DNA from 2 places in the Colwellia sp. MB3u-4 genome. Region 2 is predicted to be linked to the other one. Evidence: predicted binding sites of a transcription regulator. Region 2 holds the regulator's gene; the other holds the start of a gene.

Region 1 (8,657 bases), on a different contig from region 2:
TTTACTAAGATACAAGCAGCTAATTAATACAGTGGACGAAGATGCAGAACGTCTCAATGCCATGATGGATACATCACAGGATGCATTAATTCAGATGAATGCCAAAGGCGATATTATTGGCTGGAGCCCTCAAGCACAAGATGTCTTTGGTTGGACAAATAAGCAAGCTGTAGGACAGGAACTGGCAAACCTGATTATTCCAATACCATTGCGTGCTGCACATAAAAAGGGCTTGGAGCATTTTATGGCCACGGGTGAAGGTCCTATTCTAAATAAAATAATTGAGGTTGAAGCATTACATCAAGACGGACATCATCTTCCGATAGAGTTAACGATTTCTTTTATTAAGCTAGCTGATGGCTTTGAATTTAATGCGCTTGTTCGAAATATCAGCCAACGTAAACAAGCCCAAAAAGCACTCATTATTGCCAACGAAGAACTGGCTTTTCAAAATCAAGAGAAAGATAAGCACACAGCTCAATTAATACGTGCCAACCAAGAGATAGATAAACGCGCCAATGAACTCACCCTTGCCGCGAGTGTATTCACCCATGCCCTAGAAGGTATTGTGATTACCGATGCGGAAAATAGGGTTATTGACGTTAACAAAAAATTTACTGGCATTACCGGTTACTCCCGCGAGGAGGTCGTTGGCCAAGCCCCAGAGTTCTTTCAAACAGACCGTCATCCAGCTGAGTTTTATAGCGCGATGTGGCAAGTTATTAAATCTTCTGGTCAATGGGTTGGTGAAATATTAAGTCATCGCAAAAATGGTGAAAAATATGTTGCTGGTATCACCATCAGTGCCGTAAAAAATGTTGTTGGTAAAGTCAGCCATTATGTTGCCCTCTTTAGTGATATTACCCTGCAAAGAAATCATCAATGCCAACTAGAAGAGATGGCCCATTTTGATGCCTTAACTAAGCTACCTAATCGTGCATTATTCGCTGATCGACTAAACCAAGCTATGCTGCAATGCCAGCGCCATCATAACTCGCTCGCGGTTATCTTTATGGATTTAGATGGCTTTAAAGATATCAATGATACCTATGGCCATGCGGTCGGTGATGAACTACTTATTATCGTCTCTCATCGAATGAGTGATACCTTACGTGAAGTGGACACACTTGCCCGTATCGGTGGTGATGAATTTGTCGCCGTATTAAATGATTTAGTTAACGTGGAAGATTACAAAATGGCATTAGCGCGCTTATTACGTGCAGCGTCAGAGCCTATCACTGTGGGTGATCTGGTGTTGAAGGTGTCGGTTAGCATAGGTGTTGCAATCTACCCTCAAGATGATGCCGATGCAGACATACTTATCCGTCATGCCGACCAAGCCATGTATATGGCGAAAAAAGCAGGTAAGAATTGTTATCACTTGTTTGATAACGCCCTCGATAACGCCGCTAACCTCAAACTAGAAAGCATCAGTCATATCAGTGCAGCACTTAATAAACATGAGTTCGTTTTGTACTATCAACCAAAAGTGAATATGTCTACTGGTGAAGTCGTGGGCGTAGAAGCTTTGATCCGCTGGCAACACCCGGTTCGCGGCTTAGTGCCGCCATTAGATTTTTTACCACTCATAGAAAATCACACCATTAGCCTAGAGATAGGGGAATGGGTTATCGATACCGCGCTGAGCCAAATAAGCCAATGGCAAAGTATCGGCATTACACTGCCGATTAGCGTCAACATCAGTGCTTATCAACTTCAGCAAACTGATTTTGTTGAACGCTTGGCGACATTATTGGCGGCACATCCTGATGTCTCACCACATTTGTTAGAGTTAGAAATATTAGAAACCAGTGCCTTTAGTGACATCAATTACATTATAGCGACCATGAAAGCTTGTATTAGCCTGGGCGTGCAGTTTGCCCTAGATGATTTTGGTACCGGATATTCCTCCCTAACGTACCTCAGACGCCTACCCGCCAACCTGATTAAAATAGACCAGACTTTTATACGCGACATGCTCACTGACGCAGATGACTTAGCCATTGTTTTGGCTGTGGTAAGTTTGGCGAAAGCCTTCCAGCTTGAGGTGATTGCTGAAGGAGTAGAAACTGTTGAACATGGTACGGCTTTGTTACAATTGGGTTGTAATAAAGCCCAAGGTTACGGCATCGCAAGGCCGATGCCCGCCAGTGATATTCCAACCTGGCTGAGCAGTTGGCAGCCTTATCCAGCTTGGCTACCTTAAATAATATGATGCAAGTATTATAAGTACTCTGGCAGCCACAAGGTGGTAAATCATCTCAGGTCTACATAGGATTAATTTAACGCAAAATAATCATAATATTGTTCTCAATCGTCAAGATAATAAAATGTGGTAACTGTCTAGTCCATAGTATTTTTATAACATCCAACAGCCACTAGCTATCACCTGATTAAGGCGTAAATTCCTGACGATTTAAGCCATATTTTTTTAACTTTGACGCCAATGTTGTCGGTTTTAAGCCTAATAGCTGAGCAGCACCCTTCTCACCATAAATTTTACCTTGGCAATGTTTTAACGCATTAGCCAAATTCGTTTTTTCAAGTGATTTTTGCTCCTCTACTCTCATCAACTGCGGAGCAACTTTAGGGTTAAATGATTCATGATTAAATACCGATTCATTAGCCAAAAACTCGAAGTTTATTTTATTACTTTTGGCTAAGATTATCTGACGTTCAATAATATTTTCCAGTTCTCTAATATTGCCGGGCCAAGGGTATCGAGTTAAATACTGCATTTGCGAAACTGACACTTGTGGTTTAGGTCGATTAAAGTTTAAACACACTTTATCAATAAAATGTGTTACTAAAAGCGGAATATCATCGCTACGCTCTCGTAATGCCGGTGAATGAATAGGAAATACATTGAGCCTAAAATATAAGTCTTCTCTAAATTTATTCTGCTGAACTAAGGTCTTTAATTTTTGATTAGTGGCTGAAATAACTCTGACATCAACATGTCTGGTTTTCGACTCTCCTACCCGCTCAAACTGCTGCTCTTGTAATACCCGCAATAATTTCCCTTGCAGTTGTAAAGGAATTTCACCGACTTCATCTAAAAAAATAGTCGCGCCATCTGCCAGTTCAAAGCGTCCAACTCGGTCTGATATTGCGCCTGAAAAAGCGCCTTTTACATGACCAAAAAATTCACTTTCAAATAAGTCTGCCGGTATTGCCGCGCAATTAACTCTAATTAATGGCCGGGCTTTTCGTTCACTGACTTCATGAATCGCTCTAGCAATTAACTCTTTACCTGTACCTGATTCGCCAGTAATGATGACATTCGCATTAGTAGCTGCCACTAATTCTATTTGATTAACCATATGCTGCACCTGCATACTCTGACCAATGATCTGGTGATGATTAAAATCTGCATTTAATTCTTCAAGCAAATACGCATTATCCATTTCAAGGCGCTCTTTTAGTGTATCTACCTCTTTTAAAGCGTTTAACAATTTAGCTTGAATAGACTTTCTTTGTGTTATGTCTCGAAAAATAACTACGGCGCCGATTAATAAACCATTTTCAGTTACTGGGGTACTTTTATATTCTACCGCCACTGGCATACCACTTTTTGACCAGAACACTTCGTCATCAACACTGTGTACTTCTCCATCTTTAAAAGCAGCATAAATCGGGCATTTGTAAGCGTGGTAATGCTCGCCATTGGCATGCGAGTGATGAATCACGTCATGAATACTTTTCCCGACAAGTTCTGCTTTTCCCCAGCCTAATATTTGCTCGGCCGCTGCATTTACAAAGGTGGTATTCCCGTCAACATCTACGCCATATATGCCATCACCTACCGCACTGAGTAACAATTGATTTTGTCGCTCAATTTCTTCAAATACACTTTCGTTAGCATTCCAATGGACAATACCCGCTTTATATTTAGCTTGCGCTGTTGCTTGGTAGTAACGGGCATAAGTCACTTTGGCACTTTGGCAAGAGAACAAAAGCTTATTGTCTAAAGCGCTAGCCGTAATATCTAAATATATTTTTTCATTATTGATGGTGAGAAACAGATCGTTTGTCCACGCTTCGCCCTGCGCTAATATTTGTTGAGTAAAATGAATTAACTTATCTAAACAGCCAGTAAAAAGCTGCGTTACGCTAACCTTTGTTAACGTATTATTTTCTAACTCAACGTCGCTTTCGATAGCAAATAATACTGCAGCTTTGTGGTTTAACTGCAAAATTTTATTATTAAAAGGATCAATATATAACAGTGCGTTAGGTGCATTTAAAAATAAGTTCGCTTGCATAAAAAATTCCTGATGACTTATCAACTAACCCCACCATTCAATTTCTAAGCCAAGCAACGAAATTTCGTGCAAAACAGCACGAAATGTCGTTTATCACGAAAAATCGTGGCCTTGTACAGACCAGTAAAATAATTAATATCAATAAAAATCAGAAGCTTAATTAAATGCGAGCTATTGGCATAGTTTTCGCAATTGTTAATGTCAGTAGATAACAAGGTTAGTCGTTTGATGGTTAAATCAACGCGTAATTTAAAATGCTTGCACTGTGTTGAAAATAACGCACCAAGATTAAACAGCTAACTTAATCAAATAATATTTTTAATCTTAAGGAAGTCACATGAATAAGCTCGATGTAACTGAAGCAATATTTGCAATCAAAAATGAAAAAGAACTTAGTTGGCAGAATATTGCAGACGCTGTGGGTATGTCTATCGTTTGGACAACCTCCGCCTGTTTAGGCATGAACAGTTGGCCTGAAGTTGAAGCTGATAAAATAATTGAATTTTTAGCCTTACCTAAAGAAACAAAGCAAGCCCTAATGGCCTACCCAACCAAAGAGTGGGATAAGTCAGTACCACAAGACCCATTAATTTATCGTATCTACGAAGTGGTAGGCGTCTATGGCGGTACCCTTAAAGAGGTTATTCAAGAAAAGTTTGGTGACGGCATCATGAGTGCTATCGACTTCTCTATGGAAGTAGAAAAAGAAGAAAATCCAAAAGGAGATAGAGTCATTTTAACCTTGAATGGTAAATTTTTACCCTATAAATCATGGTGATCTTATTTGGTGCGACAGGCTAATTAAAGTTGTGCAACGCTGGCAAATAAAGCCAAACAAACCAAGTAAAAAACAATATATTCAATAAGAATTAACATGTTACATGACTGGCATTCAACTTGCTTTGTTAGGTAAACAGTAAAATGAATTAACCTTACTATTAAATAGAGATATAACAATGGCTTATATAGAACCCAGTGAATTTGTAACCAAGATGGTGGACGCAGGTGAACAGAAAGTTTACATGTCTACCAAAGATACTCTTATACGTGCTTTTATGGCCGGCGCTATTTTAGGCCTAGCTGCGATATTTGCGATTACGGTGGCAACTAAAACAGGTAGCCCTATTTTAGGCGCCTGTCTTTTCCCTGTTGGTTTTATCATGCTTTATTTGATGAAGTTTGATCTACTCACTGGTGTATTTACACTGGTACCATTAGCCTTATTAGACAAGCGTCCTGGTGTTACCTTTGGCGGTGTAATGCGTAACTGGGGCTTGGTCTTTCTAGGTAACTTTGGCGGAGCAATGACCACAGCCTTTTTAATGTCCTTTATTTTAACCTATGGTTATTCGGCTGACGGCGGTGCTATTGCAGCTAAAGTAGCAAGTATTGGTGAAGCAAGAACCGTAGGTTACCAAGAACATGGCTTAAGTGGCTGGATCACTATATTCTTCCGTGGCATGTTATGTAATTGGATGGTATCAATGGGTGTGGTTGGTGCGATGATCTCGACTTCTGCTGGTGCTAAAATGGCCGCCATGTGGATGCCCGTAATGTTGTTCTTCTTTATGGGTTTTGAACATTCAATTGTTAACATGTTCTTATTCCCATTCTCAATGATCATGGGGGGTGACTTTACTGTTTATGATTATTTGGTATGGAACGAAATTCCAACGGTACTAGGTAACCTTGCCGGTGGCTTATTATTAGTAGGTTTACCATTATACTTTACACATGTTAAAACATCGCCAAGCAGAAAACTTGCTTAACTCACGCTTTATCAATGGCTTATTCAAAGCATAAGCTTGTATGAGTCAATTAATAAATAACTAATACCCATTTGATTAAATAAGTGAACTACTTTTTAATGGGGAAAAATGGCTAAATACAAGCCATAAAATTTAGTCTGTAGTTATGCTACTTATAAATTTTATAACGCCGTAGTTTTTCATTGTAACCATTAAAAATGAGCAGGTAATTAATCAACTTGGAATAATATCAATGCAGATAAAAGACTTCGTAATTTAGGTTACTAAGTCTTTTTATTGCTTCAAACTTTACCGATTTAAGCTAATTTTAATACCATTGGAAACAAGTAATGAGTCAAGCATTAACTGTGAGTATTGGCGGCGCGACCAATAAAGGTCGAAAAAAAATCAATCAAGACTTTCTCGGCAACATCATTCCTAAAGAACCCATGCTTAGCAGCAAAGGGATTGTACTTGCCATGGCTGATGGTATTAGCTCAAGTAACGTCAGCCAAATTGCCAGTGAAACAGCAATATCGAGTTTTTTAGAGGATTACTACTGTACGTCTGATTCATGGTCTGTTAAAAATTCTGCACAAAAAGTCATTAAATCGATTAATTCATGGCTTTATTCACAAACACGTAATAGCCCTTATCGCTTTGATAAAGACAAAGGCTACGTCTGCACCTTCAGTGCGCTGATATTAAAGTCAAATACGGCACACCTTTTTCATTCAGGTGATACGCGAATTTATCGTTTATCAGGTCAACAATTAGAGCAATTAACCGAAGATCACCGCCGAGTTGTTTCCGCCGATGTTAGCTATTTAACTCGCGCTTTAGGGATTAACCAAACATTTGACATTGATTATCAAAGCCAGCTACTTGAGCAAGGCGATATCTATATTATTGCCACTGATGGCGTTTATGAGTTTTTAAATAATGCTCAAATCGCCAATAGCATTAACAATGCCCAGAGCTTAGAAAATGCTGCTGATACCATTATTGCACAAGCACTTGCCTTAGGAAGTGATGACAACCTCAGTGTTCAAATTGTCCGTATTGATAACGTGCCCAGCTATCAACTTGATGAAGTGCATCAACTCACCTTATTGCCATTACCGCCAAGACTTTCACCAAGAATGCAGTTTGATGGTTATGAAATTATCCGCGAAATATATATTAGTAGCCGAAGCCATGTTTTTTTAGCACGCGACAACGACACACAGCAAACCTTAGTGATAAAAACGCCATCCACTGAATTAAGAACCGACAAGCAATACCTTGAGCGTTTTATGCTAGAAGAATGGATAGCTAAACGCATTAACAATCCACATGTTGTTAAAGCGATTCTTCCGAAAAGAAAACGTCATTATTTATATTTAGTGACAGAATTTATTGATGGCATTTCGTTAAATCAATGGATGATAGACCATCCAAAACCAAGCTTAGAACAAGTTAGAAACATTATTGAGCAAACCGCAAAAGGCTTACAGGCTTTTCACCGCCAAGACATGATACATCAAGACTTACGCCCAGCTAATATCATGATCGACAATACTAAGACGGTAAAAATAATAGACTTTGGCTCAACCTTTATTGCCGGTGTTACCGATGCTAACACCGAAGAAATTATGCGCGGTACCATTCGTTATTCAGCCCCTGAATATTTTTTAGGACAATTAGGCACACAGGCATCTGACCTTTATTCGTTGGGCGTGATCACTTATCAAATGTTATCAGGTAAATTTCCATATGGTCGTGAAATAGCACAAGCGAACAGCGTATCAGCGCAACGTAAGCTCAACTATAAATCGATGATCAATGATAATACTGAATTACCCCTTTGGATTGACGATACACTTGAACGCGCTTTAAAAATTGATCCCTTAAAACGCTACTCTGTGTTATCGGAGTTTGTTCATGACTTGCGACAGCCGAATAAACTATTTTTAACAAAAACTAAACCGCCGCTAATACAGCGTGATCCTGTCATGTTTTGGCAATGGGTTAGTCTTATTCTATTACTGCTGTTGATTGTACAGGCACTTTAAAAAATATTTTCCAGTGTGTGAATTTATACGTTCATGACTTAGCTTGAAATTAACAAAATTGTCGCTATTATTTATTGCAATAAATGAGTTTTTGCAATAAATAAATTTTGACCGTTTTGAACAATGACATAAAAAAGAGGGTTAGAGAGTTTACTCTCTAACCCTCTTTATCATTAGCGTGTCGATACTTTACACTAGTCAGCAGACCTTGATTTTAATTATGGCCTTACAGGAAATTCAACCGGTGCTGTAACGGTATTTTTTTGCAATGTCACCGCGGTTCCAGAGAAGAGTCTGCCTTTGACTTCGGTGTGTGTATTCAAAGAAATCAATGTTTTACTCAGAACAATACCTTTAAAAAAGGCATCTGTTCCAAGGGCAGTTTGACCTGCAACTTGCCAAAAAATGTTCTTGGCTAATGCACCACCGGCTAAAGTAACCCTAGTGCTATTCGCCTGATTCAAATTACCTGATACCTGCATTATCCAAACATCATTCGACGTGCCCTTAAAGGTAACATCTGTGCTGATATTGACGTTCGTAGACCATTTATAAACGCCAGGTACTAGCGTTAAACCGCCAATTTCTCC
Region 2 (8,657 bases):
TCAATGCCGAAAGCCTAGAAAATGCTAAAGTTGAAACCGTATTACAGCCAAAGAACAAAACTGAATTGCCTATAAAATCAAAGGATAAGCAAGAGTAAATGTCAACTTCTACATTATCAGCAACCGGCCTTGCCAAGTCCTATAAAGGCAGAAAAGTGGTTAAAAACGTCAGTATGCACGTTTCCGCTGGACAAATTGTTGGCTTATTAGGGCCAAATGGCGCAGGTAAAACTACCTCTTTTTATATGATTGTTGGCTTGGTAAAGAACGACAGTGGCTCAATTGTCTTAAATGATGAAGATATAACCTTACTGCCGATGCACGAGCGCGCGAGAAAAGGTATCGGTTATTTACCACAAGAAGCCTCTATTTTTCGTAAGTTATCGGTACATGACAACATCATGGCCATTTTACAAACACGTAAATCACTTAGTGATGTTGACCGACAAGAAAAACTTGAACATTTATTAGAAGAGTTCAACATAGGCCATATAAAAGATAACTTAGGCATGAGTTTATCTGGCGGTGAGCGCCGACGAGTTGAAATAGCCCGGGCATTAGCTGCAGATCCTAAATTTATATTACTGGATGAACCCTTTGCCGGTGTTGACCCGATTTCAGTAGGTGATATAAAAAAAATTATCCTACACTTAAAAGATCGTGGCATAGGTATATTGATCACAGATCACAATGTGCGAGAAACACTTGATGTTTGTGAGCATGCCTACATCGTTAGTCATGGCGAACTTATCGCTGAAGGTAATTCAAAGCAAATTCTTGCAAATCAACATGTAAGAGATGTATACCTTGGTGAACAATTCACGCTATAGTGAATAAAACCAATTGAATTAATGAATTTGAATAGGGAAAAGAAAACGTAAATGCGTCCTACTCTGCAACTCCGTATCGGACAACAGTTAACGATGACCCCGCAATTGCAGCAGGCGATCAAACTGTTGCAATTATCAACTTTGGATCTTCAACTAGAGATTCAAGAAGCACTTGAAAGTAATCCTTTGCTTGAAGTTGACGAAACGCACGATAACAATTCAGAAAGTACCCCTGACCATTTAGAAGCAGGATATTCGGTAACGGTAGGCGAAAACTCAGCAGCATCCTCTGATGGCAGCGAAGACTCCACTCCCTCGATAGACGAAATTAGCTCCTCTGAAGGTTTAGCAAAAACAGACATCCCCGAAGAACTCAACAGCGATAGCACATGGGATGATAACTTCAGTGCTGGTGTTAGTAGTGGCGGTGTTGGTCATGCCTCAGAAGATTATACTTATCAAGGTGAAACGAAAGACTCATTACAAGACCATCTAATTTGGCAAATGGAACTAACGCCCTTTACTGACACTGATAGAACCATTGCCATTGCCATTATTGAAGCCATAGATGAAGCAGGTTATTTAACCGTTTCAGCCGAAGAGATCTTAGAGAGTGTCGGTATTGATGGTGTAGAACTTGATGAAATTGAAGTGGTGTTAAAGCGTATTAACGTATTTGACCCCATTGGTGTTGCTGCCCGTTCAATTCCAGAGTGCTTGCGTATTCAGCTCAATCAATTTGCTAAAGATACCCCTTGGTTAGCGGAAAGCAAAATCGCTGTCAGCGAGTATATTGACTTGCTCGGTAATCGCGATTATCGTCAATTGATGCGTAAATTACGCTTGAAAGAAGAGCAATTACGCGAAGTTATTCGCCTAATACAAAGCTTAGATCCCCGTCCAGGTGATAGCGTCATCAAAAGTGAAGAACAATATGTTATCCCAGACGTGTCTGTTGAAAAGAAAAACGGCCGCTGGACAGTAGAGCTCAATCCTGACACTGCCCCTAAACTATCGGTTAATCAGCAATACGCCGCTATGTCTCGTTCAATGAAGTCATCTACTGATAATCAATTTATTCGCTCTAACTTGCAAGAAGCAAAATGGTTTATTAAAAGCTTAGAAAGCCGTAACGAAACACTTTTAAAGGTTTCAAATTGTATTGTGCAACGCCAACAAGGCTTTTTTGAACACGGACCTGAGTCAATGCGCCCTATGGTATTGAACGATATTGCCGAAGCCGTAGATATGCATGAATCAACCATTTCTCGTGTGACCACGCAAAAATATATGCACACACCTAGAGGGATTTTTGAGCTTAAGTACTTTTTTTCTAGCCACGTAAGTACTGAAAACGGCGGCGAATGTTCATCAACGGCTATTCGTGAATTAATTAAAAAGCTAGTGGCTGCCGAAGTACCTGCAAAACCACTCAGCGACAGTAAAATGGCAGATATTTTAGCAGAACAAGGTATACAAGTGGCAAGGCGTACCATTGCCAAATATCGAGAGTCACTTTCTATACCGCCATCAAATCAACGTAAAAGCCTATTGTAGGCAGTTTTATTCAGCCAATAAAGAGGATTGAAATATATGCAAATTAATCTTACTGGACACCATGTCGATGTTACCGATTCATTACGTGATTATGTCAATGGCAAGTTTGAAAAACTAGAGCGTCACTTTGATCATATCAATAATGTACATGTAGTATTAACGGTAGAAAAACAGAATCAGATTGCCGAATCAACGGTGCACTTAAGTGGCACTGAAGTTCATGCTAAGGCACAACATAGTGACATGTATGCATCGATTGATGCATTAATTGACAAGCTAGATCGCCAAATCTTGAAATATAAAGGCAAAATCAACAAACATTAGCGCCATTTCGCTATAGGTCTTAGAAGTTTATGAAGTTGCAAGACATCTTAACCCCGGACTGCACTATTTGTGCAGCACCGGGTGCCAGTAAAAAACGTATATTAGAATATTTAAGTCGCTTGGCCGCCGATAAACTCGACAGCCATGATACTTTTCAGCTTTTAGAAAGTTTAGTTAAGCGTGAAAGATTGGGCTCAACGGGCATAGGTAATGGCATTGCTATACCTCATGGCCGTTTAGAAAATGCTACGCCTACGAAACCTATTGCCGTGGTTATTACCACAGAACAAGCGATTAATTTTGACGCTGTTGATCATCGTCCCGTTGATATTTTTATCGCCTTATTTGTTCCTGAAGAAGAATGCCAGAGCCACTTGAGTACGCTGCAAAGTATCGCAAAAATTTTTCGTAACAAGCAATTTTGCAAGCAAGTGCGTAAATGCCAAAGTAATCAAGAACTGTTTCAGTTAATACAACAAGCGAGTTAAACACGGATGAAATTAATTATTGTAAGTGGCCGTTCAGGCTCAGGGAAAAGTGTTGCACTGCGTGTTTTAGAGGATTTAGGTTATTATTGTGTTGATAATATCCCTGTCAACTTGTTACCCGCACTTACCCATACGGTGATTAATGATTATGAAAATGTTGCCGTAAGTCTCGATGTTCGTAACCTGCCAGCCGATCCTAACGACGTACCCGAAATTATTGAATACCTGCCCAATGCAGTAGAATTGAGCATACTGTATTTAGATGCTGATGATAGTGACCTTATTCGCCGGTTCAGTGAAACGCGACGTTTACATCCGTTGATCAAGCAAAATATTGCGCTAGACCAAGCCATTGCCTTGGAGAAAAAATTACTTGAGCCCATTTCCAGTCGGGCAGACTTATACATCAATACCAGTCAACTAACACCACACCAACTCGCTGACTTAGTTAGAGAGCGAATTCTGGGTAAAACGTCTGGTTCAATGGTGGTTGTGTTTGAATCATTTGGTTTTAAACATGGTGTACCACAAGATGCTGATTATGTTTTTGATGCACGCTTTTTACCTAACCCATTTTGGGATAAAGAGCTAAAAGGCTACACAGGTTTAGACAAACCGGTACAAGACTTTCTTGCTAGCCAGCCCATTGTGACTAAATTTGTTTGGCAAATTAACAGTTTTATGATGACCTGGTTACCCCACTTAGAACGTAATAATCGCAGTTATATCACCATTGCTATTGGTTGTACGGGTGGCAAGCATCGTTCGGTTTATATTGCCGAATTACTGGCAAATAATATGCGTAAAGAGCGTAAAGATGTGCAGTCTCGCCACCGTGATTTAACCGTTGAAGGCACATAGCTAAGATGAGCAAGCCGACGAGCCGTAATGTACTTATCATCAATAAACTTGGGCTACATGCCCGAGCGGCTTCTAAGCTTGCCCAATTAAGCCAAAAATTTACCGCTAAAGTCATTATTGAATTAGACGAAAACCGAGCAGACGCGAATAGTATTATGGGCCTAATGCTGCTGGCAGGCGCCCAAGGTAAAACCGTCAAGGTTATTGCCTCTGGCAAAGATGCTGAACAAGCCTTAGCAGAAATTTGCCAACTCTTTAGTAACAAATTTCATGAAGCCGAATAGTAACAGAGCGCTTTTTCCTTGCTAAGCACGTGCTTAAGTCAATAAAAAAGCTGCTAAAATGGCTAGATTACGGTAAACTCTACGCGGATAATTATTAACGAACCCTAGTAATTAAAATAATATACTAGCCAATTTAGCGCTACATTAAAGCCTTTAGAACAAGCGAAATAACTCAAGCATACCCGTTTTCAACTTTGTCTCCTGAGTCGCACTACCGTCCAAATCTATCGGCGCTTATGTTTATTTATTTGCTATAACAAAACCTTAATAGTTATCTCTCATAATAGGATCTGTTTAACTTGCTGGGTTAACATTGAACTCGCTTCAGTGGTGTTAGATAAACCCAAAGATAATAGTGTTAGTTTGCAAGGGCTATGGCGTGCTCATACGTCTATGTAGCCAGCCACACATCATGTGTTTGCTGAGCCTACCTACTAAACAAACTGCACTAAAGTAAGTTCAACAATCCCTAATAATTTTCAGTTTTCGTTTTACAACGGCAAAAGGTGAATATATGCCGGAAGGTTCTAAACAAGAATACAATCATCAGCGCCTTCAGCAGGTTAATGATGCCCTCGATAGTGGTATGTTTGTCCATGTTCGCAAGCTATTGCAAGACATGCCCGCTTACGATCTCGCTTTATTATTAGAGTCATCGCCAAGCAAAAGCCGTGTCGCACTTTGGCAGCTTATTGATGCCGATCACCACGGTGATGTACTCGAAGAGTTAAACGAAGAAGTTCGAAAAGGCATTCTGAAAAATATTCATCCAGAAAAACTAGCTGCCGTTGCAGAGGGAATGGATGTTGATGATTTAGCTGAAGTTTTCAGAACACTGCCTGACACAGTTTATCAGGAAGTGCTTAACGCGATGGACTGGCAAGATCGCCATCGTGTTGTAGCTGCACTTTCATTTGAGGAAGACACGGCCGGCGGTATCATGAATACCGATACCATCTCTATTCGTCCTGATGTTACGGTAGATGTGGTGCTACGTTATTTACGACTTCGCGGTGAATTACCTGAAGCAACCGACTCTTTTTATGTCGTTGACAGAGCCGATCATTTCCTTGGTTCAGTGTCTTTATCCGCTATTGTTACTGCCAAAGCAGAAACCATTATCTCAGACCTCATCAATAAAGATATTCAAGCCATTACCGCCGATATGAATGAAAAGGATGTCGCGCAGCTATTTGAGCGCTACGATTGGTTTTCTGCCCCTGTTGTCGATCACGAAGCACGACTACTGGGTCGTATTACCATAGATGATGTTATTGATATTATTCGTGAGGAAGCCGAGCATTCTATGATGAGTATGGCGGGTCTAGATGACGAGGCTGACACCTTTGCTCCGGTCTTGAAAAGTACCCAACGCCGTTCTATTTGGTTAGGCGTGAACTTAATCACCGCTCTTATGGCTGTCGCAGTGTCGAGCATGTTTGAAGGCATTTTAAATCAACTGGCTATTTTGGCGGTGTTAAACTCTTTAGTGCCTAGCATGGGCGGCGTCGCCGGCAACCAAACTTTAACCTTAGTCATTCGCGCTATGGCCTTAGGCCATGTTGGTGAAAGTAACTCGCGAATTTTACTCTATAAAGAATTGGCCATTGGTTTTTTTAATGGCCTAATTTGGGCGGTGTTAATCGCTTCAGTTGTGGCGATTTGGCAGCAAAACTTAATGCTGGGCGCCATCATTGCCTTTGCCATGTTAATGAATATGACGGCGGCTGGCATTGCCGGTGTTACCGTGCCATTAATGTTGAAAAAAATGAATATAGATCCCGCCTTAGCCGGTAGTGTTATTTTGACAACGGTTACTGATGTCGTGGGTATATTTGCCTTCTTAGGCACAGCGACCTTGCTGCTAGGAAAATAAACCATAGCGATAAGCTTTCAGTTTAAAGCTGTCAGTAAACAACTGAAACTAGTTACCGTTCACTTGTTTTTTCTGACAGCTGACAGCTTTTAACTTCAAACTTCTATTATTTTTAACTGCCCGCTACTTGCATCTGGTTAACAATAATAGAACCGGTGCGAATACTGCCTCGCATGTCGGTATCGTTACCAATAGCGACAATGCCAGCAAACATATCCTGTAATTTACCTGCAATGGTAATTTCATCCACTGGATAAGCTATTTCGCCATTTTCTACCCAAAAGCCTGCTGCGCCACGAGAATAGTCACCGGTCACTACATTCACGCCTTGCCCCATCAACTCGGTTACTAACAAACCCGTGCCTAACGTTTTTAACATTGCATCAAAATCACCGCCCTGGCCTGCGTCTTTCATGCCGAGTTGCCAATTGTGAATACCACCGGCATGACCGGTTGATTTCATGCCTAACTTACGCGCTGAATAGCTAGTTAACAGGTAAGTGGCTAAACTGCCATCCGTAATAATTTCACGATCTAGGGTAGCGACACCTTCGGCGTCAAAAGCACTACTTGCCAAGGCCTTTTTCAAATGAGGGCGTTCACTAATACTTAAAAATTCAGGAAAAACTTGTTGGCCAATGGCGTCCATCAAAAAAGAAGATTGTCGATACAAATTACCGCCACTAATCGCGGCAATAAAATGGCCAAATAGGCTATTAGCCACATCAGCTCGAAACATCACAGGTACTTTAGCGGTCGCTAACTGACGAGCACCTAAGCGTGATAATGTTTCTTTAGCCGCTTGTTGCCCTATGGTGGCTGCACTTTCCATCGCGTCAAATTCACGACTCACGGTATAAGCATAGTCGCGCTGCATGTCTTCACCTTCTTTGGCAATCATCACACAACTTAAATTATGGCGCGTACTCGGATAGCCCACTAGCTGCCCCTGACTATTGCCGTAAACTTTAAAACCTTCAAAGCTCTCTAAGGTGGCGCCGTCTGAATTAGTAATACGTTTATCATAGCCAAGCGCGGTGTCTTCACAGGCTTTTGCTAAACTAATCGCTTGCTCTGTGGTTAACGCTTTCGGGTGATATAAATCTAAATCTTCAGGCGTCATCGACAATAAATCTTTATCTGCCATACCTGAGCATTCATCAACAGAGGTATATTTAGCAATATTGACCGCGGCTTCTATGGCTTGTTTTAAAGCTTTTTCAGATAAATCAGCCGTAGAAGCACTACCTTTACGACCGTCTTTGTAAACGGTAATGCCAAGCCCACCATCACTGGTAAATTCAACATTTTCAACCTCGCCTAAACGGGTACTCACGCTAAGACCTTGTTGGCGACTCATCGCAACTTCAGCACCATCGGCTCCGAGTGATTTAGCCATTGTCATGGCGTCATTAACACGTTTTTTCACATGTTCTATTTGCATTTGAATACTATCTGAATCGCTCATAGGTAAATTATTTCTCACATTTTATCGATACATGCAACAGGAATGTTTTTGCTGATACTGCTTTGTTGTATACTATAGGTAATTATCACTTTATTGCTTAACATTATGCCCCACTCTGCCAACGATATCGATGAATTAGAAGAAGAATTACTGAGTAAATCAGAAATAAAACGAGAAATGCATCGACTGCAAGACTTTGGCCTGATCATAGTCAAAATGTCGAAGCATCAACGCAGCAAGCTACCGCTGACTGATGAACTGAAAGCCGCTATGCTGCTAGCAGATAAAATCACCAATAAGCATGAAGCTATGCGTCGTCATGTGCGTCATGTCGCGAAAATACTGTCTGAAATGGATCTTGAGCCGATTAAGCAGGCAATGGACGTTATGGCCAATAAACATCAGCAAGAGTCGGTCAAATTTGAAAAGCTCGAAAAATTGCGTGACGACCTGATAGCAGACGGTAATGACACCATTGAAGCCTTGTTAGCCGAATGCGACAGCATGGAAAGGCAAAAGCTGAGACAATTAGTCCGTCAGGCGAAAAAAGAGCACGGTGCTGAAAAAATCGGCAAACATTACCGTGACTTGTTTACTTACTTAAAAGAACACGTAGTTTTTAAGTAAGTAAGGTTTAAGTACCTAAGGCTTAAGTAGCTAGGGTTTAAATCGCTATTAAAAAAAATAGCCCTTATAAGGGTACAAAAAAAGCGCCTTGATTTAAAGCTAAATCAAGGCGCTTTTTCTTGTTAAAACGCACAATTATAAAATACTAAACTTACTAAATACTTTATAGAGTTCAGTACCTTGATTGACACTCGCCGATGCAAAATGCAAAATAGGTATGACACTATGATCCAAGGTTATATAGTGTAATGGGTCGCCATCACCATAATTATCCATACGTAAAATACGCGCTAAGGGCTCTCCTGCCGCTAAAGGCTGACCAAATTGAGCTAAGTAATCCAC

The links. The regulator sigma-54, encoded in region 2, starts transcription at its own class of promoters, with help from an activator protein. The targets are predictions, from matches to a motif close to GTTGGCACGNNNNTNGNNT.
Region 1: a site for sigma-54 is predicted at 4,439-4,457, ahead of cynS (cyanase). Genes of this name have one in related genera too.

Annotation. Positions count from the first base shown of each region.
Region 1 covers NZ_JACGVE010000067.1:29,462-38,118, reverse strand. The annotation lists gene H4J61_RS03625 (EAL domain-containing protein) at 1-2,206, shown strand, start outside; gene H4J61_RS03620 (sigma-54-dependent Fis family transcriptional regulator) at 2,394-4,265, opposite strand; gene cynS (cyanase) at 4,603-5,043, shown strand; gene H4J61_RS03610 (formate/nitrite transporter family protein) at 5,222-6,034, shown strand; gene H4J61_RS03605 (bifunctional protein-serine/threonine kinase/phosphatase) at 6,364-8,067, shown strand; gene H4J61_RS03600 (ice-binding family protein) at 8,286-8,657, opposite strand, start outside.
Region 2 covers NZ_JACGVE010000068.1:17,442-26,098, reverse strand. The annotation lists gene lptA (lipopolysaccharide transport periplasmic protein LptA) at 1-98, shown strand, start outside; gene lptB (LPS export ABC transporter ATP-binding protein) at 99-830, shown strand; gene H4J61_RS03830 (RNA polymerase factor sigma-54) at 882-2,387, shown strand; gene hpf (ribosome hibernation promoting factor) at 2,424-2,711, shown strand; gene ptsN (PTS IIA-like nitrogen regulatory protein PtsN) at 2,741-3,199, shown strand; gene rapZ (RNase adapter RapZ) at 3,206-4,060, shown strand; gene H4J61_RS03810 (HPr family phosphocarrier protein) at 4,066-4,344, shown strand; gene mgtE (magnesium transporter) at 4,859-6,220, shown strand; gene pmbA (metalloprotease PmbA) at 6,333-7,688, opposite strand; gene yjgA (ribosome biogenesis factor YjgA) at 7,782-8,315, shown strand; gene H4J61_RS03790 (succinylglutamate desuccinylase/aspartoacylase family protein) at 8,451-8,657, opposite strand, start outside.